One region of the Marinomonas vaga genome, then DNA from elsewhere that is predicted to be linked to it. Evidence: predicted binding sites of a transcription regulator. Region 1 holds the regulator's gene; each other region holds the start of a gene.
What was found. Region 1 encodes sigma-54, which starts transcription at its own class of promoters, with help from an activator protein. Its sites were predicted from a motif close to TGGCACNNNNNTTGCTNT; they were not measured.
Positions count from the first base shown of each region.

Region 1 (7,915 bases):
TCGGCTAAATCGTCGTTATCAAAGTGTTCAGAAACCGCTAGAAGTCGTTCTGTATCCATGGATTTCATAAACTGGATACTGATTTCTTCGGTTACATACTGGAGGACTTCACCTTGGTTTTTGTGGTCAATAAGCTCCCAAAGAAGTTTACGTTCTTTGGGGGGGCTGGATTCTAATAAGCGAGCAACATCCTGAGCGGGTAATGCGCCATTCAGAAGGTAGCGTATTTGCATGGTGGCGCCTGTCTCTAAAGAGTCAGATACGGCCTGCAAATGTTCAAGGGTGGTTTGCTCACTGCTCATAGTTGCTGTTATTCGCCTTCATCAAAGCGGTTATTAATAAGCTCTATGATGGCTGCCATGGCAGCTTCTTCGTCTGAACCATTAACTTTTACCTTGATGGTGGTGCCTTTTGCTGCAGCTAGCATCATCATTGCCATAATGCTTTTGCCATCCACGTTTCGGCCTTCTTTCTCAATGGTTACGTCAGACGAAAATTGCGAAGTGGTCTCAACTAGTTTGCCTGCTGCTCGAGCATGCAGACCAAGCTTATTAATTATCTCTATAGATTGCTCTAGCATGCTGTGTCCTTACGTTAATGGTTCGAATGCGTTCTGCAGGTCACCATTATTAGTTTGAGCGCGGAGAGTGTCCAGTTTCTCGCTTGATTGAGCCAACTCAGCAATCTGTGCCAAGGTCGCTAGATGGTCATCACATTGGTGTGGCGGCACAATTAAAGCAAAGATTAAGTCAACGGGCTTGCGATCAATGGAATCAAAGTCAATGGGGGTATCCAAAGACATTAATACTATGGTGGCATGGCTGGCTTGTTCTAGGCGGCAATGGGGGATGGCGATGCCATTTCCGATGCCTGTGCTTCCAAGTTTCTCTCGGCCGAGTAATGCATCGTACACTTCTTCAGCATTACAGTGTAAGCGTGAGCTGATGGCTTCTGATATTTGCTCAAGAAGGCGCTTTTTGCTTGTGGTGCTTTCTTTCGCAAAGACTAATTCTGGCTTCACTAAGTTTTTGACGGACATGTTAAAAACCTTTAAATGAGACGTTTACGTTCGTTAGATGGTGGAATATTCATCGCTTCGCGGTATTTCGCAACAGTTCTTCGGGCAACTTGGATACCTTGGTCAGCTAAAATAGTTGCGAGTTTGTTGTCGCTAAGCGGTTTTTTGGCTGGTTCATCTGCAACCAGCTTCTTAATCATGGCCCGTATGGCTGTTGACGAGCACTCGCCACCGGATGCTGTGTTCACATGGCTTGAGAAAAAGTATTTCAGCTCAAATATGCCTCGGGGTGTATGCATGTACTTTTGTGTCGTCACTCGAGATATGGTTGACTCGTGCATTCCTACTTCTTCTGCGACATCATGCAACACCATAGGTTTCATGGCTTCCTCACCAATTTCGAAGAATTCCACTTGGCGAGAGACGATGCAGCTGGCAACTTTCAGTAAGGTCTCGTTACGGCTTTGCAGGCTTTTTAAAAACCACTTGGCTTCTTGTAAAGAGTTACGGATATAAGACACATCATCATTGGACTTCGATGTGGCTAGCATTGCAGAGTAAGTTTCATTAATTTTTACGGGCGGTAGGGCATCATTGTTAAGTTCAACCTGCCATACACCCTTATGCTTTTTAACACTTACGTCCGGGATTACGTAGTCAGTATCACTGGTATCAACGAGGGATCCAGGGCGTGGGTTAAGCTGTTGGATTAAACCGATGACTTCTTTTAAGGCGTCTTCTTTGAGCTTGGTTTTGCGTGTTAGTTGAGTGTAGTCTCTGTTGCCTAACAGTCCAAGGTGTTGATCCACAACTAGATGGGTGCTGCGATAGAGAGGATGATCTTTGTAAGCTTCCAATTGTACTAATAGACATTCCCGTAAATCTTGAGAACACACGCCCACGGGGTCAAAGCGTTGCAACCGGTGTTGAACGGCTTCTACTTCATCGAATTCTAAATCTTCCAGTTCCTTTGTTAGTCCTGTGAAAATTTCTTCAAGGGTCGCTGAAAGGTAGCCGTCTGGCTGTACGCTGTCTATGATGGCGTAAGCGATCTCAATATCCTTATCGGACATGTGAGTCAGATTGAGTTGCCAGATTAGGTGGTCTTGAATGTCTTCTGATAGTGCATTTCGACTGTCTAGATCTTGTTCGCCCTCGAAGGCTGGGCTGTCAGACGCCGCTGCTGAGTTCTGGTAGGTGTCATCCCAGTTACTATCAATGGAAAGTTCATTTGGGATGCTTTCCGTCCATTCTGACTCGACACGGGAGTCCTCTGAAGACTCTTGGTTGGAGTCAATGTTCTCTACTGTCGAAGCCGCTTCGGCAACTTTTGCCTCAGCGTCATGGTTGAAGTTTTCTTCCTCGTCTAACTCTAGTAAAGGATTGGACTCCAAGAAGTCATGTATTTCTTGTTGTAGGTCGAGCGTTGACAGCTGCAGCAATTTGATTGCTTGCTGTAGCTGAGGTGTCATTGTTAACTGCTGACCGATTTTAAGTTGCAAAGACTGCTTCATAGCGCAACTCTTTTAAAATTAGAATTTTGGAATGAGTTATGCATACTACTCCCTTTTGATGGGAAAAATAAGGGGCTTACAGGCGGAAGTCGTCGCCCAGATAAATTTTCTTGACTTGCTCATTGTTTATTATGGTCTCAGCGGAGCCAGAGGCAATAATATGCCCATTGCCTACAATGTATGCTTTGTCACAGATATCTAGGGTCTCTCGCACATTGTGGTCTGTAATAAGTACGCCGATACCGCTATTTTGCAAGTGGCGGATGATTTGCTTGATGTCACCTACTGAAATAGGGTCGACGCCAGCAAAGGGTTCGTCAAGCAGGATAAACTTAGGGTTCATGGCCAATGCTCGAGCGATCTCAACTCGGCGTCGTTCGCCACCTGATAACGCCATACCTAAATTTTTACGGATGTGCGTGACATGAAACTCTTCTAGTAAGCTTTCTAGCTTTTCTTTACGCTCAGCTTTCGATAGCTCCTTGCGCGTCTCTAAGATAGCAGAGATATTATCTTCTACGCTCATCTTTCGAAATATTGAAGCCTCTTGAGGCAAATAGCCGACCCCTTTTTGAGCGCGAGTATGCATGGCATCTTGGGTGATGTCTTCCCCATCAATATATATGCCCCCTTGGTCGTTGGTGACCATGCCGACAATCATGTAAAAACAAGTGGTCTTTCCTGCACCATTTGGCCCCAGTAGGCCCACGGCTTGCCCCGTGCTCACGTCAAGAGAAACGTCTTTTACTACTTGTCTTTTCTTGTAGCTTTTTGCGAGGTGCTTCGCTTCTAAAATAGCCATGCTGTTTATCCTTGATGCTACTGCTCGGTGGCTGGCTGTAGGGTCATGTTTACGCGGCCTGAACCACGATTCTCGGCGTTAAAAACATCGGTCTCCATGTAGTAATGTATGTAATCCGCCGCGATTTCGTTGTCACCACGTTTTAGGAAGCCGTTTTTATGAATTTCTAGCTCACCCGCTGAGGTGTCGTAATCAAGAGTGTTTCCTGTTGCTTTAAGCAGTGTGCCAGCTTCATCAAGTACTTGTGAGAATTCCGATGGAGTTCCTGTTGCATGGAGAGACTGAAAAGCACTCGTGGCAGTGTTGGTATTTATGATTAAGCTTTCAGCCACGATCCGAATGCTGCCTTGGGTTGCGATAACATTACCCTTATAGGTTGCAACGCCACTTTTTTGATCAAAGGTGGCCTTGTCTGCCTCTACGCTGATCGGTTGAGATTGATCATCAGGTAGTGCATAGGCAGGCACTGAAAGTATTATGGCAAGGGTTGAAATTAGCTTAATTTTTTTCTGGTTCATAAGTACCTACTACACCGCCATCGAGGGACGTTGTTTCTTCTTTTAGGTTGTGAATGATGATGTCAGAAGATGTATTTATCTGAGCGCTACTGAGTTTTGCTTGTGCTTTACCTGTGATCAGCTGGCTTGAATCATCATAAGTAATCGTTTGTGCTTCAATTTTAACATTTTTATTGTCAGAACTGGTACGAACAACAGAAGCATCTCCATTGAGCGTGAAATTTTTCGAAGAGTCATTAATGGCACCATTCTCAGCTTGTGCAATAGTGGTTGCCCCTGGCTCGGTGCGTGTGATCACTGGTCGAATCAGCAAGGTTTCTTTAGAAGCGTTGTAGTGATTAGCTGTATTCGCTGCAACTTCTTCAACTAGGTTGCCATTTACGGCATACGTTTTGGTGGTCACGTTTTCTAAAAAGTAATCGGGAGAGCTGACTAGCTTTTGCTCCTCAATTAGATATAAAGAAGGTTTATTGCCGAGTATGAAAATCAAAACGAATACAATGAGTATGCAGGCAACACCTATTAAGCGTTTGCGTTCTAGTATGTATTTGATGGCCACATTTACTTCCAGATTAAACTAATGAATACATGTAGGTGCCGTATGCGCCCAGTAAAGGGAATGCCATCCACTTGGGGATACTGCGGCCGTGATGTTTGTTAAACACGAACACCGATAATGCAAAAATGACAGACAGTCCGAACATCCACCAATAATCCCGACTCATGATGCTGTTTTCAAGTGCTCCAGGCGCTAATAAGGCAGGTAATGGTAAAACGGTAGCTAGGTTAAAAATATTGGAGCCTAATATGTTGCCGATGGCGATATCGTGATGGCCTTTTTTTACGCTGGTTATTGATGCAGCGAGTTCAGGCAGGCTAGTACCAATCGCTACAATGGTTAAGCCAATGATTAAATCTGATACTCCAAGAGATGTCGCAATCCCAATTGCTCCCCATACCAGAAGTTTTGAGCTGGCGATCAGTACGATTAAGCCAACTAGGGCGATAGCAAGGGATTTGATGACAGGACTGCCGTCGTCTTCCGGTAGATCGCCAGTCAACTCATCTTCTATGTCTTTAGAGCCTTTCAACAAGAAAAATAAGGTGATAGCAAAACCAGCGACAAGCAAGGTTCCGTCCAAAATGTCTAGTGCGCCATCATACATCAATACCCCAGCAAGAACTGTAATTCCTAAAAACAGCGGAATTTCCTTTTTTGTCAGGCTGCTATTAATAGGTATTGCTGCAAGTAATAAAGTTGCCCCAAAAACTAATCCGATGTTGGCAACGTTAGAGCCGATAACATTACCAATGGCAATGCCTGGTGCATTATCGATAGCCGCTATAGCGGAAACCACCATTTCAGGAGCGGAAGTGCCTAGAGCTACGAGTGTTACGCCAATAATTATGGGGCTTACGTTGAGTTTTTCGGCGACCAGTGCAGCATGCTCAATAAATTTGTCTGAGCTCATGACTAGCAGTACTAAGCCAACAACGAGAGCGATGGAAAACAATAACATGTATAAGGTACTCAAATAGGCAATGAATGTGTTTGATATGTATTAATGCGGACATTTAATGAAGTTTGAAAGAGTATTTCAAGACTTGTATTTCCCGCGCTGAAAGTGTTGGCATTCCTTTTCCGAAGGTCCAATGCTAGTATCCCGAACTATCATAGGGCAGGGAGTACAACGTGGACGCCTACATTAAAATACGAGATTTGACTTTTCATCGTGGGGAAAGGGTCATATATGAAGGGATTTCACTCGATATACCTAGAGGCAAAATTACGGCGGTAATGGGCCCTAGCGGAACAGGTAAAACGACCTTACTGAGATTGATTGGCGGCCAGTTAAAAGCTGATCAAGGTACTATCGAGGTAGATGGTATTGAAGTTGGGAGCGCTGGACGCTCAAAGCTTTTTGAGGTTCGTAAAACAATGGGAATGCTGTTTCAAAGCGGAGCCCTTTTTAGCGATATGACGGTGTTCGAGAATGTGGCTTTACCGCTTCAAGAGCATACGGATTTTGATGAGCAAATGATCCGAGATATTGTGCTGATGAAACTCCATAGCGTGGGCTTAAGAGGTGCTGCGGACATGATGCCTTCAGAGCTTTCCGGAGGCATGGCACGAAGAGCGGCATTGGCCCGAGCTATTGTCTTGGACCCTGCATTGGTTATGTATGATGAGCCATTTGCTGGTCAGGACCCCATTTCAAAAGGGGTTTTAGTCGGTTTGATTAAGCGATTAAACAACGCGGCCAAGATTACCTCTGTGCTTGTTTCTCATGATGTGGAAGAGTCTTTGAGTATCGCAGATCATGTTTGTATTGTTTCCGGTGGAAGGGTGATTATGCAGGGGCCTCCGGATCAAGTTCGTCAGTCTGACAACGATCAGGTAGTGCAATTCCTTCAAGGTTTGGCTGATGGGTCAGTTCCTTTTCATTATCCTGCCAGTGATTATCAATCTGAACTTCTTGCGGAGGTTCAACCATGATTGCCAAAAGCGTTGCCATGAGGATTGTTGCTTTTGTTGAATCCTTTGGCTTGGCGGGGATTTTTCTGGCCCAATCCTTATTTAGATTGCCGGTGCGCTTTGATGAGGCGTGCCGCCTCTATGTTCGACAAGTCTACTCTGTCGGCTTTTTGTCTCTGATTATTATTGTTGTTTCTGGAGCTTTTATTGGGATGGTGCTTGCCCTGCAAGGGTTTAGTATCTTAGCTCGTTATGGCTCAGAGTCAGCAGTGGGTCAACTCTTGGCGCTTACCTTGTTAAGGGAACTGGGGCCTGTGGTGACGGGGTTGCTGTTTGCTGGCCGGGCTGGTTCTGCGCTTACTGCTGAGATTGGTTTAATGAAGGCCACTGAGCAGCTTTCTAGTTATGAGATGATGGGGATAGATCCACTTCGCCGAGTTATTGCGCCGCGATTCTTAGCGGGTATTACCTGTATGCCACTGTTGAGCGTGATTTTCTCGGCAGTGGGTATTTGGAGTGGGATGTTAGTGTCGGTTCATTGGCTGGGTGTGCATGATGGTTCTTTTTGGTCCTTGATGCAGCAGTCCGTGTATTTTGATCGAGATATCTTTAATGGCGTGATTAAGTCATTTGTCTTTGCATTTGCAGTGGTTTGGATTGCTGTTTATCAAGGTTACGTTTGTCACCCTACGTCAGAAGGAATTGGTCAAGCAACCACTCGTACCGTAGTGCTTGGGTCACTTGCTATTTTAGGGTTAGATTTTCTGTTAACTGCAGCCATGTTTGGGGATTTTTAAGATGAAGGATAAGCAGGCAGGAGTGTTAGTCGGCATTTTTATGTTGTTAGGCGTGTCGGCGTTTATTTATTTGGCTATTCAGGTGAGTGGATTGGCCTTTAATGATCGAAGCAATGGTTACACTGTAGTGGCCAGGTTTGATGATGTGGGTGGGCTCACGGAACGCTCTAAGGTTACGATAGCGGGTGTCACTGTCGGAGAAGTGCGCCGTATTGAATACGACAAAGAATACTATATGGGCAAAGTTGTTATGAATATTTACCCAAATGTAGACAATATACCCGTGGATAGCTCCATTGCTATTTTGACCAGTGGTTTAATTGGCGAGAAATATCTGGGTATTTCTATTGGTGCTGAAGATGAGGTGCTAACTGAAGGGGCTGAAATCTATGACACCCAATCTGCCCTTGTGTTAGAAAATCTAATTGGACAATTTCTATTTAACTCAGGAGATAAATAATGCGTAAAATCATTCTGGGGTTTTTGGGAGCGATGCTATTTTCCCTTGGTTCTGCCAATGCTGCGATTAATCCAGAAGGGGCTCGTACGACTGTTTTGGCGGTTGTTGAAGACTTTAAAACTAAGGTAGTTGCCAATAGGGATGAGTTAGAGAGTAATCCACAACAGCTAAATAATGTCATGAAAGACATCTTAGCGCCTGTGGTGGATTTCGATGATTTGGCTAAAAATGTAATGGGCAAATATTACCGTCGTGCTTCGGATGAGCAAATTGCTCGTTTTGCAAAGGTTACTGAGCGTACTTTGCTAAATACTTATAGTGCTGCCGTGA
Region 1 covers NZ_AP043903.1:3,359,233-3,367,147, reverse strand. The annotation lists gene mgtE (magnesium transporter) at 1-302, opposite strand, end outside; gene ACZ5DR_RS15915 (HPr family phosphocarrier protein) at 311-580, opposite strand; gene ACZ5DR_RS15910 (PTS sugar transporter subunit IIA) at 590-1,039, opposite strand; gene ACZ5DR_RS15905 (RNA polymerase factor sigma-54) at 1,051-2,532, opposite strand; gene lptB (LPS export ABC transporter ATP-binding protein) at 2,609-3,334, opposite strand; gene lptA (lipopolysaccharide transport periplasmic protein LptA) at 3,352-3,852, opposite strand; gene lptC (LPS export ABC transporter periplasmic protein LptC) at 3,833-4,411, opposite strand; gene ACZ5DR_RS15885 (calcium/sodium antiporter) at 4,425-5,372, opposite strand; gene ACZ5DR_RS15880 (ATP-binding cassette domain-containing protein) at 5,546-6,349, shown strand; gene mlaE (lipid asymmetry maintenance ABC transporter permease subunit MlaE) at 6,346-7,125, shown strand; gene mlaD (outer membrane lipid asymmetry maintenance protein MlaD) at 7,127-7,585, shown strand; gene ACZ5DR_RS15865 (MlaC/ttg2D family ABC transporter substrate-binding protein) at 7,585-7,915, shown strand, end outside.

Region 2 (7,915 bases), 220 kb from region 1:
TTATAGCCAACTTGGGCTTCTTCACTGATCAAGGTAACCTGATAACCCGCCTCCGTTGCCATAAGATCATGGGCCAAACGACTACCCGCCATACCACCACCAATGATGATAAGACGAGGCAATGACTCAACAGCCACTAAACTAACCATTGACTACTTTTGCCTTTGCTTTTTTGCTATTAGAAGCCGCTGCGATAGGCTCTACCTTACGCTGCTTCTCATATAGGAATGTCAGCACTTGCGCACGGTAATCCACATACTTAGGGTCATTTGCTAGAGCAAGTCGATCTCGTGGACGCTCAAGATCTACATGTAGCACCTCACCCACAGTCGCCGCTGGACCATTAGTCATCATTACAATACGGTCAGACAACAATACCGCTTCATCTACATCGTGAGTGATCATGATCACTGTGTTGTTAAGATCTTTTTGAATTTCCATCAATGAGTCTTGTAAATGGGCACGGGTCAAAGCGTCCAAAGCACCAAATGGCTCATCCATCAGCAGTACACTCGGCTCCATCGCCAAGGCTCGGGCAATGCCCACACGCTGCTTCATACCACCAGAAATTTCATCAGGGCGTTTATCCGCTGCATGGGTCATATGCACCAACTCAAGGTTGTGCATGATCCAATCATGCATTTCCTTTTTGGACTTGGTTTTACGAAACACCTGCTTAACCGCCAACTCCACGTTTTCATAGGACGTCAACCAAGGCAGTAAAGAATGGTTTTGGAACACTACCGCACGCTCTGGGCCAGGGCCGCGGACTTCTTTACCATCCAATAACACCCCACCAGACGTGGCGTCATAAAGCCCTGCAACGATATTTAATACTGTGGATTTACCACAGCCTGAGTGGCCAATCAGGGAGACAAACTCACCTTTCTCAATTTTTAGGTTCACACCATCAAGGGCTTTAAAGGGGCCTTTAGGGGTTGGAAACTCAATGGAAACTTGGCTGATGTCTAAATGCGTTGTCATAATTTTTTCCTCGTATATGCCATGTGATTAACGTAGTACTTGGGTTTTGTCCCAAGACACATAGCGTTGTAGCATCAGCATTGCACGGTCTAACAAGAAACCAATGAAACCGATCATCAGTACTGCCACCATAATGCGACCTAAAGAATCTGAACTACCATTTTGGAATTCGTCCCATACAAATTTGCCTAGCCCCGGGTTCTGAGCCAGCATTTCTGCCGCGATCAACACCATCCACGCAATCCCTAATGACAAACGCAAACCCGTAAACATCAGTGGGATAGCAGAAGGGATAACAATCTTGATTACATGAGTCATCCAACCTAAACGCAGTACTTTAGAAACGTTTAGAAGATCTTTTTCCACCGCGGCCACACCAACAGCAGTATTGATCAAAGTTGGCCACATACAGCAAAGCGTTACGGTGAACATAGAAGTCAAAAACGACTTAGAAAACATTGGATCATCCGACACATAGGACGCACTTACCACCATGGTCACAAGGGGCAACCAAGCGAGTGGAGATACGGGTTTAAACACCTGAATCACAGGATTTAGCGCGCTGTAAACAGAGCTATTTAACCCAATCAAAATCCCCACTGGGATCGCGATCAAAGTAGCCAAACCAAAGCCTGCTAGTACCGTGTAGAGGCTGGTAAAGATCTGATCAAAAAATGTAGGCTTACCTGTGTAAGCACGAATTTTGCCCACATAACTTGGATCTTTTGCTTGGCGATCAGCAATACGTTTTTCTTGACGCTCGTAAAAGGACGACTCTTTTACTCGTTCTCGCTGATGGTCATCTACGAGGCTGTTCCACTGTTCATATACTTTTACAGGCCCAGGAAAAGTACCCAGAGACGTATCAACTCGACTAGCGCCAGCCTGCCACAGCACTAAAAAGACTAAGATACCTATAACTGGAAACAGGGCTTTCTTAAGTGAAATTCCTGTTAACCAGTCTTTGATAGACGATTTTGAAAACATTGATAAGGTCATGTCATTCTCTCTCTAAATAACGTGCAACTTGAGCTTGGGCCTATGGCAAGACCCAAGCCCCAGAGGTTTAAATCTGCTCGTCGCCTTTTAGACCGATCTCAAATTTACCTAGGTATTCATTAGGACGCGTACCATCGTAGACTTTGCCATCGATGAAACCGGTTTGAGGTGGTTTGAAGCCAGTTTCTGTTTCGAAATCAGGGAATTCAGACGCCATCATCACACCCTCTTCAATCAAGGATTTCGCTGCTTCAGCATAAATGTCTGGGCGGTAAACAGATTTCGCTGTGTCCATGTACCACTGATCAGACTTGCCTTCTGAAATTTGCCCCCAACGACGCATTTGCGTTAGGTACCAGATAGCATCGCTGTAGTACGGGTAGGTTGCGTTGTGACGGAAGAATACGTTGAAGTCAGGGATTTCACGCTTGTCACCTTTTTCGTATTCAAAGGTACCCGTCATACTGTTAGCGATGACATCGTAATCTGCACCAACGTATTCACTACGGGACAAGATCTCTACCGCTTCAGGACGGTTTGCGTTGTTGTTTTCGTCCAACCATTTCGCTGCACGAATCATGGCTTTTACAACACGGATGTGGGTAATTGGGTTCTCTTCTGCCCAGTCACCGCTCACGCCAAATACTTTCTCAGGGTTATTACGCCAGATTTCATAGTCCGTGATGACTGGTACACCGATCCCTTTGAATACGGCTTGCTGGTTCCAAGGCTCACCTACGCAGTAACCATAGATGGTTCCGGCTTCCATAGTCGCTGGCATTTGTGGTGGAGGTGTGACAGATAGGAAAGCTTCTGCATTGATTTGACCACTAGTATCGCCTTTTGCTGGCGCATAAAAGCCTGGGTTAATACCGCCCGCCGCCAACCAGTAGCGCAGTTCATAGTTATGGGTCGATACTGGGAATACCATGCCCATGTTAAATGGCTTACCTTGAGATTTGTATTGATCAATCACTGGCTTCAATGCACTGGCACTGATTGGGTGAACAGGTTTTCCATCCGGTCCATTTGGAATGTTTTTCTTCATTTCATCCCAAACATCATTGGATACGGTAATACCGTTACCATTTAAGTCCATGCTAAAAGCTGTGATGATGTGTGCTTGGGTACCATAGCCGATGGTTGCACCTAAAGGTTGACCCGCCAACATGTGCGCGCCATCAAGCTGACCGTCAATGACTCGGTCCAAAAGCACTTTCCAGTTGGCTTGCGCTTCAAGAGTTACGTATAGGCCTTCATCTTCGAAGTAGCCTTTCTCATATGCCACCGCTAATGGCGCCATGTCTGTTAATTTAATGAAGCCAAACTTCAGTTCTTCTTTTTCTGGGTAGCCTAGTTCAGCTTGCGCCACACCAGACAACAACCCAGCGCCGACAATGATTGCCGCGCTAAGTTTATTCATTGTTCGATAATTAGAAGTAGGTAGAACAGTTTTCAAGGCATTTAACGTCATGGTCAAACTCCGTTTTCGGTGTTTTAAAAGCAAAAAAAAGGCGCCTGAGAATGCCACTTAGGTGGTTTCTCAGGCGCCTTTGCCAGTCGTTAACATTCTACTTTGAATGCTTAAAGACATTGATGTCATGCCTACGTTGGCACCACATCTATCAATTTTTAATCATCTAATAGTAAGCACACTCCGTGCCAAAACAATAAAACCCTTTTATTTCAATAATATAGAATTTAAGATTAATCACACCGAAGGAGTGTGATCTTTTTTTGCACTATCAGTGCGCATGCTGTGCTCCAAAAAAGCCATAAGTGATCCGATCATAAATGCCCTATTTCTTAATTCCCGATCATAAAAAAACCCGCCTTAGCGGGTTTCTTTTTAGTAGGTACTATTATCGTGGATGCTATTAGATAGCATCACGGCGTTCGAGCTCATTAAATTCTTCCTGCTCTTCTCGCTCTTCGACTGATTCAACATCACGGGCATCAGGGTGATGCTTGCGCCCTTCATGTTTTGATTTATGTTTGAGTAATTGCTTTTCAAGCTTTTCGGCTAGCATATCAACCGCAAGGCTCAATTGTTTGTCTGTGGTGACGGTCGCAAATAAATCGTGACCAGGTATATGTACTCGAGCTTCTACAATAAGCTCGCTTTTGTTGTGATGGTTCTCTGAGTTAACGATAACTTTTATTGAAGTAATATGGCTGTTGATTTCAGCTAAATAATCCATTCCCTCTTTGATAATCGCCTGAACTTCTTCAGTAGTGTGAACATGGTGACCGCTGATATCTAGTGTGTACATATTTTGTTTCCTTCTTCCTATCCCCTTTGCTCGGGGACGTTTAGCGTTTCATTGTCACACTAATAAACCTAGGGGTGATGTAAGGCTTTTTCAACAGGAGATATGTAAAAACACCGACATATTTTTGAAGTAATTGATCAGAACACATATTACTGTCTAAATAACAAACAAAAACAGCAATTAAGTTAACAAAGTCAACCGGTTAGCGATACCAGTGACCACGTTCCTCCAATAAGGTTTCGTTTGCCTGGGTAATCATTAAAGTACCCGGCTCAAATACCGTGTAGGTTACACCCGCATGTTGAAATCGAAAGCCAACGAATTGACAGGGGGTGATACCATCTGCGCACATTCGATGCAACGTTTGACCGCGCATGAGCAATGTATTGCCAGATGATTTAGATTTCATCACCAATAGGGCCTTATCACATGTCACATGTCCTTCCCCACATTTTTTCTTAATGGTTAGAACATAGCTGTCTGTCACTAAATAACTGGCATTAGCCACTGGGACGAGCATTAACATCAACAAGCCAGCAAAAAAACCTTTCATCACCTTTCTCCTTCAGTAATTTAAATGCTGTGGCTTATAGCCATTTTAGACCTTTGTAGGGTTTGGACTTTAACGCGCTTAAACGTGTCTCAAGGGAGCCTACGTGAATTTCAAGTTTGTGCCCGTCTGGATCCAAAAGATACAAAGATTGGCCTTCACTACGGTTGTCCTTCCAGATAGAGACTCCTGACTGACATAATCGTTCACAAAATGACTGAAAATTGGTTTCAGAAACGTCAAATGCTAAATGTGTGTAGTCTTCACTTGGAACAGGAGAATCCAAAGATAAACACAGCCAAAGGTCTCCAGCTGACAGATACGCTCCACCATCCCATGCCACATGACCTTTAAACCCCAATAACTCAATATAAAACCCTAAGGAGCGTTCCAAATCGCTCACTGCCAAGGTGATGTGATTGATGCCTGTAATCAAAACATGTATCCCAAATAATTCAGTCAAAAAAGGCAACGTCGATCTGACGTTGCCTTTTATAAAACGATCTAAAACTTAAATAAATTAGACCTGATCTTCCGGTGACATGACGTTAGCATACTCACTGAGGCTGCCATCGTCGTGCAAAAGATGCACCGCATAAGGCATGAATTGACCGTTATATTCCATTCCAGGAGAGCCCACTGGCATGGCGGGCACAACCAGCCCTTTTGTCTTAGGCGTTGGGTTAGCCAAATATTGCTGAATAAACTTAGCTGGAATATGACCTTCAAATACATACCCATCCTTTGACACAGCCGTATGGCAAGAGCGTGCATTCCCTGGAATTCCTAACTCAGACTTCAATAGATTAAGGTTAGCAGGATGACTCACTTTGGTTTGAGCCCCATGCATTTGCATATGTTCAACCCAACCACTGCAACAACCGCATGTAGGACTCTTGTGCACCAGCAGCATTTCACCTTTCGTAAATACCTCTGATGAGTCCGTGGCGTGGACTGATCCAGTAAACAAAGAACCTTGTAACGTAACTACAGCGACAAACGCCAACGATGTCATTGATTTCATAGCTTTTCTCCAAATTGATTATAAAAAGATTTAACAAAAGGGTTAAATCCTCTGCTTTGGAGGGCGCTCTAGTGGCTCAATACGATTCAAGGGTTTGGAATATGGCAGCCAGTGCGCCATAGAATGCCTAGGGAACGACGGAGGTTTGAACAGTGACAACACAGCACCAAACACGGAACATCCACAGTCATTGTCATGAGCTTCGGTCACACAACAATCCTCTTTATCATGGATAGACATGTCCATCCCCATACTGAAGACCGTAGCAGGTTGACTTGCAGTCATAATCTCAACCGCTTTTGCACCATTTACTAAGAGCGCAAAAGACAGCATCAGAATAAAAATAGAGATAAGCGGCGTTCGTTTCATGAATTGGTTTATGATGTTGTTCATATTGGACATTACATGGATTCCAATAATCTCTTCTAGTTCCATTCTTGTAATGATAATTGCCAATATGCCACCGACCATTTCTGACCAAATTTGACACCAATATCTCGGAACACACCGGCTTCCTTGAATCCAAATGATTGGTGCAGCTTAAGACTTGCTTCGTTAGGTAAGGCTATAACCCCAATAGCATGCTGGAAACCTTGCTCTTTCAAGCCGGAAAGTAGCGTCCGATATAGCTTAGACCCAACCCCCTCACCGACTGCATCCTTCGAAACGTAAACAGAAGGCTCAACCGTAAAGCGATAGGCGGATCTCGATTTCCAAGGACTGGCATAAGCGTAACCAAGGACTTTTCCATGTTTCTCTGCAATCAGCCAAGGCAACCCTTTCTCTAAGACTTCTGACACACGTTGTGCCATTTGCGAAGGTGTCACCGGCTCTTCTTCGAAGGAAATACTCGTGTGAATCACATAATGGTTGTACAGAGCTGTGATCCCTTCGATATCTAAATCATGCACATCACGAATTATCATAGACACCTCATCTCGGTTAAGCAGTACTCCCTATGACAGCAGATTCTTCATGGTTTTAAAATACAAAACGGGGCCAATGCCCCGTTTTAGAGATATAAACTAACGTAATTGCACTCTAAAGTTCGCCCTGAACACTGGTCATTACAACTCACTACGTAGACTCATTTCAACAGGACGGATGCAGCCCAAGCCCCTAGTACTAATAGGGTTAGCATCACCATGGATTTTGTTTTGTGTTGCTTAATCAAATCTTCTGCTTTGTTACCAGCAAAGTACACCACTGACGCCAAACCAAAATATCGGATAGACCGCGCAATGACTGTTGCGGCAAGAAAACCTATGATCGAATACTGTGTCGCACCGGCAGCTAACATAGCAATTTGAAAAGGTATGGGTACTATTCCTAGCGTTAAAACAAACCAGAAACCTTGGCTTTCCATTTTGCTCTTAACCATTTCAAATTGCTCTGGATTAGAAAAGGTTTCGATGACCCAATCTCCCACCAAATCAAATAAAAAATAGCCTAAGCCATAACCTGCCAATGCGCCAATAAGACAGCCTAAAGTAGCCATCAATGCAATCAGCCATAGCTTTTCTCGACTAGCTTGCATCAGTGGTACCATCACAGCTTCTAAAGGAATGGGCACCACAGTCGATTCTAAAAACGATGCCACCATAATTGCTGGCAACATGCGCTTCGAATCCACCATTTTTTGAGTGCTATGCTCTAGTTTTTTCACTATTTTTATCAATGCGCATGCCCTTTATTGTCACAAATTCAATATGTAACTTAGAGGTTAAAGGGCGAACGAATGACTTAAAAGGCTAACCTGTTATTTTGATCATTCTTACCACAGATCCTACACCTTTCTTATAGTCTATGTATCTTCCAATTGATCGAATAATCCATATGACAGGACATGAAAAAAGGCCTCCTAGGAGGCCTTTAGAGACATAAAACTGGGCAATTAAGCCACGTTCTTTGGTGCATGGTTGTACACATGCAAATCCCGTTGCGGGAATGGAATAGTAAGGCCTGCCGCTTCTATACGTAGCTTGGCGTCTTTTTGAATCGCCCAATAGGCGTCCCAGTACTTGTCAGTCGGTGCCCAAGCACGCAACTGCAAATTGACAGAACTGTCAGCCAGCATATGAACGA
Region 2 covers NZ_AP043903.1:3,141,155-3,149,069, forward strand. The annotation lists gene ACZ5DR_RS14670 (NAD(P)/FAD-dependent oxidoreductase) at 1-149, opposite strand, end outside; gene ACZ5DR_RS14675 (ABC transporter ATP-binding protein) at 142-984, opposite strand; gene ACZ5DR_RS14680 (ABC transporter permease) at 1,012-1,983, opposite strand; gene ACZ5DR_RS14685 (CmpA/NrtA family ABC transporter substrate-binding protein) at 2,051-3,406, opposite strand; gene hpf (ribosome hibernation-promoting factor, HPF/YfiA family) at 3,861-4,256, opposite strand; gene ACZ5DR_RS14695 (hypothetical protein) at 4,459-4,809, opposite strand; gene fos (fosfomycin resistance glutathione transferase) at 4,844-5,242, opposite strand; gene ACZ5DR_RS14705 (DUF411 domain-containing protein) at 5,327-5,830, opposite strand; gene ACZ5DR_RS14710 (hypothetical protein) at 5,873-6,232, opposite strand; gene ACZ5DR_RS14715 (GNAT family N-acetyltransferase) at 6,256-6,756, opposite strand; gene ACZ5DR_RS14720 (YqaA family protein) at 6,918-7,448, opposite strand; gene ACZ5DR_RS14725 (mechanosensitive ion channel family protein) at 7,725-7,915, opposite strand, start outside.
Region 2: the regulator sigma-54 is predicted to act here: its motif matches at 3,631-3,648, upstream of ACZ5DR_RS14685 (CmpA/NrtA family ABC transporter substrate-binding protein).

Region 3 (7,915 bases), 1.5 Mb from region 1:
GTGGCTTGGCGGATGCTGGAACAGCAATTAAAGGGCTTTGCCCGTAAGGCAGATCGAGGCGTATTGACACTCGCCTCGAAACTGCACATGAATGAAGAGCAAATCGTCATTCGTCTTAACTTTCGTTATGACCCTGAGCAGCACATTATTTATGTGAGCTGAGCAGGTCACTGCCGAATGTCCTTAAGCCCTGCCGGATGGTTGGCGTTTCACCGCCTGTTTATTAGGTAAATCCGTAATAGTGCCTGCCCCCACTTCTGCCGCAAGTCCCACGGTCTCGTGCAGGCTCGGGTGGGCATGAATGGTTAAAGCGATGTCTTCTAAGGTGGCGCCAAATTCTATGGCGAGAGTTAATTCCCCGAGCAATTCCCCCGCGTGGGCCCCAACAATGCCTGCGCCTAATACGCGCTCTGTTTCTGGGTCATAAATCAGCTTCGTTTTACCTTGGGTGACGCCAGACGCTATGGCGCGACCGCTGGCACTCCATGGAAAGGCTGCGGTTTTCACCGCAATACCTTGTTGTTTGGCAGAGGTTTCGGTTAATCCCACCCAAGCGACTTCCGGATAGGTGTAGGCAATGGAGGGTATGGCCAAAGGTTGGAAGTCGACAGCTTTGCCGGCAATCACTTCTGCGGCCGTGTGCCCCTGATGGGATGCCTTGTGAGCCAGCATAGGTCCGTGGGTCACATCGCCAATGGCGTAGATGTTTGGAATTGAGGTTTGGCATTGGTCATTGGTTAAGATAAACCCACGTTCATCCAGTTTTACGCCAATCTCTGGGATGCCTGCATTTCGGCCATTAGGCGTACGCCCGACTGCTACCAAGACAGCATCCACATTGAGAGTTTGCTCTCCATGGGCGTCTTTTAAACGGACTTTGAGCGTGTCAGGAGTGGGCTCTACGGCGGTCACTTGGGTCTGAGTTAAAAAGTCCATGCGTGACTTATTGGCTTTTTCGAATACGCGCACTAAGTCTTTATCGGCTCCGGTCATGATCTGGTCGCCCAGTTCCGCGATGGTGATTTGTGCTCCAAGCGACTGGTAAACAGTGGCCATTTCTAAGCCAATAATGCCGCCGCCAATGACCAGCATGTGTTTTGGGATGCGCTCTAATTGTAGCGCGCTGGTGGCATCTAAAATGCGCGGATCCTGATAGGGAATAAAAGGCAAACGAATCGCCCGAGAGCCGACCGCGATGATGGCATGCTTAAACTCAAGTCGCTGTTCTGTATCGCCTTTTACGACAATGGAGTGACTCGAATCAAACTGACCTTCTCCATGGAACACTGCCACATGACGCCCTTCAGCCATGAGCTTTAAATTCCCCGTTAGAGTATCCACGGTGCTTTGACGGTGATGACGAATCGCCTCTAGATCAATCATTGGCTTGGCAAATTGAACCCCATGGGAAGGCGCTTCCGCTTCTAGAATTTTCCCTGCCACGTGCAATAGGGCTTTTGAGGGGATGCAGCCAACGTTTAAACAAACGCCGCCTAAGTTGTTGTGGCGCTCAATCAAAGCCACGGACAGTCCCAAGTCTGCTGCACGAAAGGCCGCCGCGTACCCCCCTGGACCACTGCCTAAAACCACTAGATCGTAAGTCATTTTCTGATCCCCTCTGTTAAAAAATAGCTGGTCGTGAGTTATTTATCTATCACTAGGTAGGTGGAATATAGCTTGTGTATTTCAAACTGGTCAATAAAATATCTATCAGTTGATAGGTAAGAAAAAAGGAAATCACCCCATGGAAATGAATTCTGTCGTGGAGCCCGTTGCTAAGAAGCAGAACCCAACCAAGCTGGCCTTGGTGGACGCTGCGGAGCGCTCCATTTTAAAAAATGGTTATAAAGCCATGAGTTTCAGGGACTTAGCGGAAGAAGTTGGCATCAAGAGTGCCAGCGTTCATTACCACTTCCCCACTAAAGGGGATCTGGTAGCACAGGTGATGCGTCGCTACCGTGAGGACTTTGCCGAACGTTTAACCCTTCCGAAAAAGAAACGTAGCGCGGCGCAAAAGGCGCTGAATAAGTTCATCGATGGGTTTAAGGCCCAAGTGGTGGATCAAGACAATATGAGCATCTGTACCATCTTGATGGCGGAAAAATCCTTATTAGAAGAAGAAGCGAAAGCCGAAGTGGCGGCGTTTTATGACCTGAAATTGGAATGGCTCAGCACGGTTGTATCCTACATGAGCCAAGAGTGGATCACGTCGGAAGACGCCCACAGCTACGCCAGCCAGATCCTGGCGAGTCTCCACGGAGCTTCGGTTTTGGTGAAAGCCACTGGCAATCCGGAGCTGTTTGAGCATGCCGTTGCCCCTTGGCGCGATTTGAGTAACCGCTTTTAGTTCAGGGTTGCGTGCTTCGATGTTAGACTCTTGAGCCTTGCATATCAGATTGGATCAGGAGTCTTGTTTTGTCCATGCTCACCGAGGAAAAGATCGCGTCCGTTAAACACTTTTTGATGGATCTCCAAGACCGTATTTGCCAACGTTTGGAAGCCTTTGAGCCTGAGGCGCGCTTTCACGAAGATGCTTGGCAGCGAGAGAACGGCGGTATGGGCCGGACCCGCGTGATCACAGGTTCCGTGATCGAAAAAGGCGGTGTGAATTTCTCCCATGTATACGGTGACAAACTCCCTCCTTCCGCGACCGCTGACCGTCCAGAACTGGCCGGTGGTAGCTTTGAAGCCATGGGCGTGTCCCTTGTGATTCACCCCTCAAACCCTTATGCCCCAACGTCCCACGCCAATGTGCGCTTGTTTGTCGTACACAAAGAAGGCATGGAACCCGTATGGTGGTTTGGTGGAGGTTTTGATCTGACCCCTTATTATGGCTTTGAAGAAGACTGTATCCAATGGCACCAAGCCGCGGCCGATGGGCTTGCCCCTTTTGGTAAGGACTATTATGACCGCTTTAAACGCTGGTGTGACGAGTACTTCTTTTTGAAGCATCGCCAAGAGCATCGCGGTATTGGCGGCGTGTTTTTTGATGATTTCAACGAATTATCCTTCGATGACAGCTTTGCGTTGATGCAAGCGGTTGGCAATGGCTATATTGACGCCTATGAGCCGATTCTCGCGAAGCGCAAAGACCACCCATTTGGTGAGTCTGAGCGAGATTTCCAGTTGCATCGTCGTGGTCGCTATGTGGAATTTAACCTAGTGTTCGACCGAGGAACCCACTTTGGTTTGCAAAGTGGTGCTGGGCGCACAGAATCTATCCTGATGTCGTTGCCGCCAGAGGTGAAGTGGAGCTATGGTTATGAGCCTGAGGCAGGCACGCCAGAGGCATTACTAACGGATTATTATTTAACGGGACGTGACTGGCTAAACCGCCAAGGCTAATTCCCAACATCTTATCTGCCAAAAAGAGTTAGAGGTTCAAAGTGGATTTATACGCTGTTATTGGAAACCCCATCGAACACAGTCGGTCGCCTGAGATTCATCACGCGTTTGCCGTACAAACCGGTCGAGACGTGAAATATGTCAAGATGCTCGGGGATCTGGATAATTTTGAACAGCAGGTACGCGACTTTTTTGCTGACGGCGGCCAGGGCATGAACGTGACAGTGCCTTTCAAACAGCGTGCTTTTGATATGTGTGACAAGCTCAGTAAACGCGCCGAACAAGCGGGTGCTGTGAATACCCTAGTGATGGGTAAAAACGGCGAGCTATATGGGGATAACACTGACGGTGCGGGCATGGTGCGTGACATCGTCAAAGTACAAAGCCAGCCAATGAAGAACAAACGTATCCTAGTGATTGGCGCTGGTGGCGCGGTACGGGGGGTGATTGGTCCGATTCAACTGCAAGAGCCTTACTCCTTAACCGTGGTGAACCGTACCCTAGAGAAAGCAGAAGAATTGGCGCGCCAATTTAACTGTGATTACGCCAGCTTTGACTCCGTTAAAGGGCCTTTCGATATCATTATAAATGGTTCTTCCGCGAGTTTGGGTGGTGATTTGCCTCCGTTAAAAGACAGCTTATTGAACAGCAACACCTGGGTCTACGATATGGTGTATGGCACCAAGCCGACCGTGTTTATGCAGTGGGCCCTTGAGCGTGGTGCCAGCGGCTCTGATGGCCTTGGCATGTTAGTGTGCCAAGCGGCCGAAGCGTTTTTCTTGTGGCAGCATGTGCGTCCGGAACAAGCGCCAGTGATCGAGCAACTGCGTGCCGAAATGAGTTAATTGGATCGTTTTACGAGGTGATATGAAAGCGCAATGGTTCGCATCCGTGGCCGATATTGGCCCTGCACGTTGGCAAGACGCCATCGGTGACACCCAGTATCCGTTTGCGCAATACGCCTTTTACCAAGCCTTAGAGCAGCATGACTGTCTTGGGGATGGCACCGGCTGGTATCCAGAATACCTGCTGGTGATGGACGACGATGACACGCCCCTCGCGATTGCCCCGACCTTTCTTAAAACCCACTCTCAAGGGGAGTTTGTTTTCGATTGGTCTTGGGCAGACGCTTATCAACGTTATGGTTACCAGTATTACCCTAAGCGGATTTGGGCAGTGCCCTATTCGCCGGTTACTGGACCAAGATTATTTACCCACCTTGACCCGACCGGACACTCTGAAGAATACGTGGCGCTCTACGCTGCTCTGGCGCCGCTCCTGACACAGGCAAACCATGAGCGGGAATTCTCCAGTTGGCACCTGTTGTTCTGTCGTGAGCATTTGGCAAAGCATCTGTCTGAATCGGACGAATACCTCCATCGGGTGTCTTGCCAATTTCATTGGTTTAACAAGGGCTACCAGTCCATGGAGGACTACTTTAGTCATTTCTCTAGCCGTAAGCGTAAAAGTGCCCGAAAAGAACGAGACAAGATCACCCAGCAGGGGCTACATCTGGTCCGTAAGCTCGGATCTGACCTGACCGAAGAAGACGTGCACTTTTTCTATGGGTGCTATCAAAGCACCTATGCGAAACGGGGACAGATGGGTTACCTCAGCGAAGCTTTCTTCCAGCAGTTGGTCTCCACCATGGGGGATCAGATCTTGCTGGTCTTGGCTTATAAAGACGATAAGCCTATGGGGGCTTCCTGGTGTTTCTTCGACGATCATTCACTTTATGGCCGTTATTGGGGCTGTATCGAAGAATTTGACTGCCTGCACTTTGAAGCCTGCTATTACCAAGGAATCGAATTCTGTATCGAAAAAGGGTTACAGCATTTTGATCCGGGTACCCAAGGGGAACACAAAATCGCCCGAGGGTTTGAGCCTGTTTTCAGCCATAGCGTGCATTACATTGCCAATCCAAACTTTCGCGACGCCATCGGCCACTTCTGCAAAGAAGAAGCTGAAGCGGTCCGTGAGTACCATCAAGATACCCACGAGCTATTGCCCTTTAAGCAGAGTTAACCCCCTCCCAGCCTCCTCCTTGGTAAGGGGGAGGTGTGTTTAAAAGTTCTGGTGTGGGCCAAAGACTTCGTAATGGATACGGTCATCGCTAACCCCAAGGCTAAGCAGCTGCTCTTTGATAAACATCATAAAGCCCACTGGACCACATAAGTAAAAATCCCCTTCAGTTAACGGCAATATTTCAGCCACTTGTGCTAGTTGCATTTGTCCTGCGAAGACACGCTCTGCGTTTTCTGGCGCCCCGTTTTCTAACCAAGTGTAGTGAGTTAGATTAAGTGTTTGAGTTAGGCCTGCCACATGTTTTGCGAACGAGTGCTGCTGGAGGTTACGACACGCGTGCAGATAGAAAATTGGGTTTTGATGACCTTGAGCTGAAAGTGTGTCGAGTATGGCATTCATTGGTGTTAAGCCCACTCCTGCTGAGATCAGTACCACTGGGCGCTCCCGCTCTTGGTAGTGGAAATCACCTGCAGGTGGCATCAACTCTACTTCATCACCCTCTTCTATGCAGTCGTGTAGATAGTTGGAAACTACACCATTTTTTACTTCCCCTAGCTCGCGTTTGACGCTGATACGATAGCTCTGACCATTGGCGGCTGTCGAAAGACTGTATTGGCGGATTTCATCAAACTCATGATTGGTCGGGTGAACCTTGATACCTAGGTATTGACCAGGCTGGAAGTCCACTACATTGCCACCGTCAACAGGTACAAAGGTAAAGCTTGTGACCAATTCAGATTCAGCTTGCTTCTTGGCTACGCGGAATGTGCGGAAGCCTTCCCAGCCACCATTCTTTGCAGCATTGGCTTTGTACAGATTCCCTTCGATTTGGATAAAAATGTCCGCCAGTTGCTGGTAGGCCGCGCTCCACGCTGCTTCAATGTCTGGGGTGAAGGCGTCACCTAGTAGTTCCCGTAGTGTTTCAATTAGGTGATGGCCAACGATGGCGTATTGGTTGGCTTGAATATTGAAGCTAGTATGTTTGTGGGCGATGCGCATCACTGCACCAGTGAGCACTTCTAGGTTATCGATATGGGTTGCGTAGGCCGCAATAGCCTCAAACAGTGCGGCAGGCTGGCGCCCCGTCGCTTGGTGCGACATGTTAAACACATCTTTTAGCTCAGGGTTATGGGTAAACATGCGATTGTAAAAGTGTTCAGTAATGGCGGTGCCAGCGGATGCTAGAACAGGGATGGTCGCCTTGACGGTATCGATGTGAGTTTGAGAAAGCATTTAATGTCTCCATGATGAGTTTTAGGTGTGTTTGACTCGGTGATTTAAGTCGGTTGTCCTGCTTATAGCGAAATGGATGCCAAGAATAAAAATCCTTAATAAACATATAGTTAAATTTTTATCCAAACTGATTTAGGTCAAAATGACATGTTTTAAAGAATGTCATTTTTATGTCTTCGAGTCATAATGACCCATATTGAATAAATGAGACTGAAGGCATGATTTCTACTGACGCTCTGCTGCGTTTTGCCCTAGATTTAGCCAGTGCTGTGACCCTAGAAGATCGTTTTGAACGACTTATTCATGCCATTCGTGCAACTGTGGAGTGTGATGCGGTGGTGTTACTGGAGCGCAAAGGTGATCAACTACTGCCACTGGCTCAGCAAGGTTTGATGGACGATGTCATGGGGCGTCGTTTTACCATCCGTGAGCACCCGCGTTTTACTGAAATCTGTGCTGCATACCAGCCCGTGCGCTTTCCTACAGGCTGTCACTTGCCTGATCCATACGATGGCATGGTGTCTGGCTTTGATGATGGTCTGCCTGTCCATGCCTGCATGGGCATTCCTTTGTACGTTCAAGGCACTATGCTTGGGGTAGTGACCCTCGACAGTATGACGCCTGGTGCGTTTGACTCGATTGACTCCCGTGCCTTGGAAATTGTCGGCACCATGGCTGCAATGAGCTTAAATACGGCTATGTTGCTGGCTCGGTTGGAAACCAAGTCGAAACACGCGGAAGAACTGCTTGTAGAGCTTAATGAAGAAGCGTTGAACAAAGATGCAATGGACATGATCGGCGAAAGCCAAACGATGCAAACGTTAAAGCAGCATTTGGAGCTGGTCGCGCCTGCTGATTTAGCAGTGTTGATTGAAGGTGAGACGGGCGTTGGTAAGGAGCTGGTGGCGCGCACTCTCCACCGAGCTTCCAAACGAGCTCAGGCCCCCATGGTGTATGTTAACTGCGCCGCCATTCCTGAAAATTTGATTGAGAGTGAATTGTTTGGTCATGTGAAAGGGGCGTTTACCGGTGCGGATCGTGACCGCGTAGGTAAGTTTACCTTGGCCCATGGAGGCACTCTGTTTTTGGATGAGGTCGGTGAATTGCCATTAGAAGCGCAAGGCAGTCTTTTGCGGGCGATTCAAAACCAAGAAATTCAGGCTGTTGGTAAGGATAAGATCGAATACGTGGACGTGCGTATTATCGCTGCGACCAATCGAGACCTGAAGCAAGAAGTGGCCGAAAAGCGCTTTCGTGCCGATCTTTATCATCGTTTAAGTGTGTTTCCAATTGCCGTGCCCCCACTGCGCGA
Region 3 covers NZ_AP043903.1:1,133,384-1,141,298, reverse strand. The annotation lists gene ACZ5DR_RS05335 (hypothetical protein) at 1-162, shown strand, start outside; gene lpdA (dihydrolipoyl dehydrogenase) at 184-1,605, opposite strand; gene ACZ5DR_RS05325 (TetR/AcrR family transcriptional regulator) at 1,745-2,347, shown strand; gene hemF (oxygen-dependent coproporphyrinogen oxidase) at 2,422-3,345, shown strand; gene aroE (shikimate dehydrogenase) at 3,387-4,190, shown strand; gene ACZ5DR_RS05310 (GNAT family N-acetyltransferase) at 4,213-5,370, shown strand; gene hmpA (NO-inducible flavohemoprotein) at 5,410-6,603, opposite strand; gene norR (nitric oxide reductase transcriptional regulator NorR) at 6,822-7,915, shown strand, end outside.
Region 3: the regulator sigma-54 is predicted to act here: its motif matches at 6,668-6,685, upstream of hmpA (NO-inducible flavohemoprotein).

Region 4 (7,915 bases), 1.7 Mb from region 1:
CTAGCGCCAGCAAAATACCTAATGGAAAAGACGCTACAATACCAATGATACCCAGCAGCATGGTCAAGAACAGACCGCCCCAAAGAGACGTCTCAACCACTTCTAGACCGAATATACCGCCAGCAAACAGGAAGTAAGCAACGATTGGGTACACCACAATGATACCAATCGATAAAAACAGCTTGTTCACTGCTTTGATGGCAAACATGCCCACCATGACAACCAGTAGAATGGCTGCCAAGTTCACACGCCAGTATTCTTCTGGTGGGTAAAGGCCATACATAAACTGATCAAAACGCACCCGGATGAATGCCCAACATGCACCACCGCCTGTACAAGCAGCTTTGGAAGTACCTTCCCATGTTGCATTGAGAATTGCCCAATCAATGACAGGCGGAATTAACAAATACAAAACGTAAAGGCTGAAAATCGTCAGGATGATATTCAGTGGGCTTGAGAAAAAGTTTTTACGAATCCAAGCGACCGGACCGACAGCATTGCTCGGTGGTGGTAGGCTAGGAGAAGGTTTGAATTCAATCGCCATGTGTGCCCCCTTATCGCTCAATTAAAGACATTTTTTTGTTGTACCAGTTCATAAACAATGAAATGGACAAACTTAAAGTACCGTACACCAACATACACAGACCTATGGTCTCAATGGCCTGACCTGTCTGGTTTAGGGTGGTTCCCATTACCACGGCAACAAGTTCTGGGTAAGCGATTGCAGCGCCCAAAGACGAGTTTTTGGCCAAGTTAAGGTATTGGCTGGTAAGTGGTGGAATAATCACTCGCAGTGCTTGTGGTAAGACAATCAAACGTTGAGTGAGGTTGTCTGGCATACCCAAAGAACGTGATGCTTCCGTTTGCCCCCAGTTCACAGACAAAATACCCGCACGTACGATCTCTGCGATAAATGAGCCTGTGTAAGTGGATAGGGCAATCAAAACAGCAACGAATTCAGGGACCAATACCATGCCACCCGTTACGTTGAAACGGCTTTTCTGTGGTAGTTCAAAGTCTACTGGAGAGCCTGCGATGAAGTAAAAGAGCACGGTGCCAAAGACAATAATCGCTAAGGATGTCCAGTAAGCAGGAAACCAAAGCCCGGTACGGGTTTGACGCTTCTTCGCCCAAACGATGAGGGCAATGGAAGCTACGATACACGCTAGGAAGCCAAAGATTACCACACCGAAGGCATCACCAAAAATAGGTGAAGGCGAGTAGATGCCACGCTTATTCAGGAAGAAATCACCAAAAATAATACTGTTGCGTGGGTGGGGCAGGGTAGCCAATACCGCGAAGTACCAGAAGAACATCTGCAACAATAATGGGATGTTACGCAGAGTTTCTATGTATACCGTTGCAAGTCGAGCGACTAACCAGTTCTGTGACAAACGGGCCAAGCCCATGATCACACCGATAATGGTTGCCAATACAATACCCATTAATGAGATAAGGGTGGTGTTAATTAAGGCAACAACAAAGGCACGGCCGTAGCTATTGGCTTCGGTATATTCAATTAAATGGATTAAGATCGGGAAGCCCGCTGGCTCGTTTAAAAACGCGAAGCCCGTGGAGATCCCTTGGTTTTGTAAGTTCGCTTGTAGGTTATGGAACAAATAATAACCGACAGCGAGGACGACAATTAGGAGTACTGCTTGAAACAACAAGGCACGATTGCCTGCGTCGTTCAAGAAACTCGTGTTACTTGCTTTTTGTTCGCTCATCTTGGTTCAGGCAGAGAATGCTCGTCAGATGGATATTCGGAAGGGGGTGCCCAGCGGCTGGTGCCGCTGGGCAAAATCCCTGGTAGGTAAGGGATTAAATACGAATTAACGTACTGGTGGCGCGTAAAGAACGCCGCCTTCAGTCCATAGGTTGTTCACACCACGTGGGAGACCCACTGGAGTGTTAGGACCTACGTTACGCTCAAACACTTCGCCGTAGTTACCTACTTCTGCGATGATGTTGTAAGCCCAATCTGCGTCAAGGCTTAGTGCCTCACCCATGTTACCTTCAGCGCCTAGTAGACGACGAATCGCTGGGTCAGTAGATTCTGCTTTGATTTTCGCAACGTTTTCAGAGCTGATGCCCATTTCTTCTGCGTTGATTTGAACGAATAGTGCCCAAGTCGCAATGTCTTTCCACTGGTTGTCGCCGTGACGAACAACAGGACCTAGAGGCTCTTTAGAAATGGTTTCTGGAAGAATCACGTGTGCAGATGGATCAGAAAGCTTAGAGCGGTGTGCTGCTAGACCTGATTTATCTGTTGTGAAGACGTCACAACGGCCAGAAGCGTATGCCGCTAGCGCTTCGTCTGCTTTTTGAACGATAACTGGAACGTAAGACAATTTGTGCTTACGGAAGAAGTCAGCCATGTTCAATTCTGTAGTGGTACCCTGCTCAGTACAAACTGTTGCACCGTCAAGTTCCATTGCAGAAGACACACCTAGATCTTTACGCACCATGAAGCCTTGGCCGTCGTAGAAGTTAGTCGTAGTGAAGTCTAGACCTAGAGACGTGTCACGAGTGTACGTCCAAGTGGTGTTACGAGAAAGGATGTCGATTTCACCAGATTGTAGTGCAGTGAAACGCTCTTTCGCAGAAAGTGGTGTGAATTTAACTGCTTGTGCATCACCGAAGACGGCAGCAGCCACTGCACGACATGCATCAACGTCGATACCTGTCCAGTTACCAGAATCGTCCGCGTTAGAGAAGCCAGGAACACCTTGGCTCACGCCACACTGAACAAAGCCTTTTGCTTTTACGTCGTCCAATGTTGCGGCAGCTGCACCGGTGCTGATAGTAGCAGCGATCGCAGCGGTAGAAAGAATTTTACCTACGTTCGATTTCATGATTTTGCCTCCCAGGCATTACTAGTTTTTATGTTCAAAATTGGAATCTGATGAGTAGATGCCATTTTCGATTATTTATGTAGCAATTAGCTTGCCAATATTTTTAGTTATTCTTTTGAATTTCTCGTCCAGTGCAATCTTCTAAATTTACACCCTACCACCCTATAGAATTACTGTTACCCCCCTCTCGTCAAGGCGAAATCACTGCATCTGTACGTTTTTTTTCCTTTTTTTGTACATCTTGATAACTATTTGGCAATAAGTACTTTATATCTAATAGCTATCATTTATTTTGTTTACGATTGGTGCGTATATTATTTTTTTTGCTCCAATTTGACGCAATAAACCGGTAGTTTCTGGTGGATATAGGTGATTTTTAGCACCATTTGAATAGATTTGGTGCTATTTGATGCTCTTTGTAATTATTTGGTGCGATGATATAGGGCCACCTGACCAAATGGTTGAGTTTAGCTTATTTTTCCTAAGGTATTTGCCACGTGATAGAATCACGCTAAATTAGGAGTCAGTTATCTTCGGAGCATCATGTTAATGGAAACGTCTGCAAAGCCTTTAGACAGATTGGATAAAAAGATCCTTCGGGAGCTGCAAATTAACGGTCGTCTATCGAATGTTGAGCTTGCTAGCCGAGTAGGGCTGAGTGCCACCCCTTGTTTGGAGCGTGTACGCCGACTTGAGCGCAATGGTTACATTACGGGTTACTGCGCGTTGGTTGACCCTCGTAAGGTGGACGCCGGGTTGTTGGTGTTTGTTGAGATTCGTCTAAAAGCTACGTCTCCAGAGGGCTTTAACGAATTTAAAGAGGCTGTGTCTGAGATCCCTGAAGTCTTAGAGTGTCACTTGATCGCAGGTGACTTTGAGTACCTACTGAAAGCTCGGGTATCAAACATGGACGCCTATCGTCATCTTTTAGGTGAAACCCTTCTGACTCTGCCTCACGTGCGTGAGTCTCGTACCTACGTGGCTATGGAAGAAGTGAAGAACACCACAGTGGTGAAGATTCCTTAATGCTGTCTCCCACATAATAAAAAACCACGCAAAGGCGTGGTTTTTTTGTCTCTGAATTTGAATCAATCCAGTTTTAGTGCTTTTTTTAACTTCTTCAACATGCGTGGCCCCATTCCCTTGATTTTAAGCAAGGCTTCCCAAGAGGTGTGAGGGCGCTTTTCTACGATTTCTTTCGCGACTTTCTTTGGCATACCTTTGACACTTGCCAGCTCTTCTAAAGAGCTTTGATTAATGCTGATGAGGCCGCTGCCTTCTTTTTCTGGGGCTGTTTTCTTGGCCTTAGGTGCTTTGTCTTGCTCCGTTGGCTTTTTACTTTTTACCGGTTTTGAGACTGGAGTGGCTGGTGCTTCTTCGATGCTGACCACTTTTTCTTTAGTGGTGGGAGTCACTGTAGGTTCGACGACCGTTGGCTGCCATGCCACCACATAGGGTACATCAAAAGGCTGGCTATCAATTAACTCGTAGTCAGAGCCATTCCACTCGCGTAATTCTAAGGCTAGCTGCCATTGACCGGCTTCCGGTGCCGTGAAAATCAAGTCATATTCGCAGTTAGATAAATAGTGTTGTCCAGAGAGCTGGCCAATCGTTGTGCTAGCCAGTACCGCTTCGGCACCATCTTGACGGTAGCCACGCAGTTCGATGGCTACTGTGCCACTTAGATTATCAAAACTTCTGTGGTTATTGATCTGTTGAATCGTCAAGGTAATACGATCGCCATGGACGCGAAAGCCGTATGAGCCATTGAATGATAAGTCTTTTTTAAGCGTTAGAGAGTGGGCGATTGCCGACATGGGTCATTCCTCTGATTTAGGGGGTTCCGTTGGGAGGGAAGATAGCCTAAATAGTGAAATGGATATATGAATTTTTGATTAAATACTGATCAATATCGTGAATGCTCTCTATTACGCAAAGCTACACATTGAGATATTGATTATGTTTCGGTAACCAACGTGAGAGTAGGGGAGAAACATGCTCTGGGTAGTCACGATATAATTGTGCTGCGGCGCTTTGTACGCCGTCTAAAAGTGCCTTGTCTCGTTGTAGATCCGCCACTTTAAATTCCAGCAAACCTGTCTGGCGGGAGCCGAGCAGTTCTCCAGGGCCTCGAAGCTCCAAATCTTTCTCAGCAATCTTAAAGCCATCGGTGGTCTCGCGCATGATGGAAAGGCGTGCGCGGCCCTGTTGCCCTAGTGGCGAACGATACAGCAACACACAGTGGCTAGCTGCTTGGCCACGACCCACACGCCCTCTTAGCTGGTGTAATTGCGCTAAACCTAAGCGTTCTGGGTTTTCGATCACCATAAGGCTTGCGTTGGGCACGTCGACGCCCACTTCAATCACGGTGGTGGCGACGAGCAGCTGAATGTCACCGGCTTTAAACCGCGCCATGATGTCGGCTTTTTCTTGGGCTTTCATCCGGCCGTGTACCAAGCCTACTTGAATGCCTTGTAGCTGTTCCATGAGTAGCGTGGCAGTGTCCTCCGCCGCTTGGCACTGTAAGGCCTCGGATTCTTCGATCAAGGTACAGACCCAATAGGCTTGCTTGCCTTCTTCGCAAGCGTGGCGGACTCTTTGAATCACTTCTTCCCGCCGTTGGTCTGAAACCGCAATGGTATTCACTGGCGTTCGCCCAGGGGGGAGCTCATCAATAATGGAACAATCTAAATCCGCATAAGCAGACATGGCTAAGGTGCGTGGTATCGGGGTAGCCGTCATGATCAGCTGGTGGGGCTGGAATCCAGCTTGTAAGCCTTTTTCCCTTAGGGCCATACGCTGATGCACCCCGAATCGGTGCTGCTCATCAATGATGGCGAGGGCCATGCCATGGAAGGTGACGCTCTCTTGGAAAAGGGCATGGGTGCCAACGACGATGGCAGCGTCACCGGAAGCTATGGCCGCCATTTCGGCTTCCCGCTGTTTTCCCTTTAACTTTCCGATCATCCATGCCACCTTGATGCCCAAAGGCTCAAACCAAGCTTTGAAGTTAAGGTAGTGTTGTTCTGCGAGAATCTCTGTAGGTGCCATGACCGCTACTTGGCGACCTTGTTGCACCACGCTGGCGGCGGCTAGAGCGGCCACTAGCGTTTTACCTGAACCCACATCCCCTTGCACTAGGCGCAGCATAGGGTGCCCAGTTGCCATATCTTGCAAAATTTCTTGGGAAACCCGCTGTTGTGCGCCCGTTGGAGAAAAAGGCAGCTGCTGCAACAATGCCTGGTATAAGGCTCCCTGTTCGGTAATGGCAATCGCTCGGTCTTCTTTGGATAGCTGGCGCTTGTTTATCAAGGAGAGCTGGTGGGCCATGAGTTCTTCAAACGACAGGCGATATTGTGCCGGATGGTTACCGAGCTTAAGTTGTTCTAAGTTGGTCCCTTGAGTGGGATGATGTAGAAATTTAATGGCATCGGCCAAGGACGGTAAGCTGAATGCCTCTCTGATGGAATCCGGCAGCCACTCCCGCAGATTGTATGGGGTAAGACGCTCTAGGGCTTGTTCACACAGCTGGCGGATTTTGGTTTGTGTTAAACCCTCCGTCAATGGATAGATGGGCGTGAGTTGGTCCGAGCCATCCAGAGGTTCATCGTCTTTGAGTATGGAGTATTCTGGGTGATAGATTTCAAACCCCGTGCTGCCCCGGCGTATTTCGCCAAAGCAGCGGACTCTTTTGCCTTGCTCAAGTTGTTTCTTTTGTGCGGCAGAAAAGTGAAAAAAGCGCAGGCATAGGGAGCCAGAGTGATCACGTACACGGCAGATCAGGCTACGGCGCTTGCCCATTTTAATCTCACAGCCGACAACGTCGGCTTCAATGACTGCTTCATCCCCGAAGCGTAGTTGTCCAATTGGGACGACACGAGTGCGGTCCTGATAGCGAATGGGCAGATGAAACAGCAAGTCTTGAACTGTATGCAGATTGAGCTTCGCCAGCTTCTCAGCCATGGCGACTCCAACACCTTTAAGTTCTTGAATATCTTGTGTTTCTAATGCATCGACCATACTAGTCCAGATTCAGCTTTTGGCATGCCTCACGGATGGATTGGCTGAGAGATTCGATGGCTTTTGGACGCGGGAAACTGGCCCGCCATGCCAAGGCCACAGTACGTTTGGGAACAGGGGCGCTAAAAGGTCTCACCGCCAATACATCTTCATCAATGTTATTGACCGCGGACTTTGGCAGTACCGTCACACCTAATCCTGATGACACCATATAGCGGATGGTTTCTAGGGAGCTACCATTTACAACGGTACGTCCTTCGTTGAGCTCTTCCTCGCCAATAATAGGGCAGGCTTCCATGACTTGGTCACTAAAGCAGTGGCCCTTGCCTAGCAGCAGTAAGTTATCTGTGGTGAGTTGGTCCGTGGTAATACTGTCAAGGTTTGCCCAAGGGTGTTCTTTGGGCATCAGTACGACGAACTCTTCTTCGTAAATGGGTTGAGTGACCACGTCTGGTTCGCGAAAAGGGAGAGCGACAATGATGGCATCTAACTCGCCGTTACGCAGTTTCGGACGCAGGTTTTCAGTCAGGTCTTCCTCGATCACCAAGGGCATGCCTTGGGCATGTTTTTTAAGCTCTGGGATCATGTAAGGAAATAGGTACGGCGCAATGGTAAAGATAGCACCTACCTTCAACGGGCCTCGAAGTTGGTTTTTGCCAGAAGACGCCAATTCTTTAATCATGTTGGCTTGCTCTAATACACGGCGCGCCTGACTGATGATTTGTTCGCCAATGGGGGTAATGTAGACAGAGCTTTTGCTACGCTCGAAAATCGCAGCGCCAAGTTCGTCTTCTAGCTTTTTAACTGCCACACTGAGTGTTGGCTGAGAAACATTGCTGCGATCTGCTGCACGGCCAAAATGTTTCTCTTCTGCTAGCATAACGATGTATTTGAGTTCTGTTAGCGTCATGGTCATTACCCTTATAATTGGTAATAACTATGATAATACATATTTTGATAAAGTGTACCGGAACTTGGAAGATACGCTTTTTTTGCAATCATTGGGGCAAATATGACAAAAGTACTGGTAGCGGGCTGTG
Region 4 covers NZ_AP043903.1:1,250,483-1,258,397, forward strand. The annotation lists gene ACZ5DR_RS05825 (amino acid ABC transporter permease) at 1-544, opposite strand, end outside; gene ACZ5DR_RS05830 (amino acid ABC transporter permease) at 555-1,727, opposite strand; gene ACZ5DR_RS05835 (amino acid ABC transporter substrate-binding protein) at 1,833-2,855, opposite strand; gene lrp (leucine-responsive transcriptional regulator Lrp) at 3,405-3,881, shown strand; gene ACZ5DR_RS05845 (helix-hairpin-helix domain-containing protein) at 3,944-4,672, opposite strand; gene recG (ATP-dependent DNA helicase RecG) at 4,794-6,875, opposite strand; gene ACZ5DR_RS05855 (hydrogen peroxide-inducible genes activator) at 6,877-7,785, opposite strand; gene ACZ5DR_RS05860 (NAD-dependent epimerase/dehydratase family protein) at 7,888-7,915, shown strand, end outside.
Region 4: the regulator sigma-54 is predicted to act here: its motif matches at 2,935-2,952, upstream of ACZ5DR_RS05835 (amino acid ABC transporter substrate-binding protein).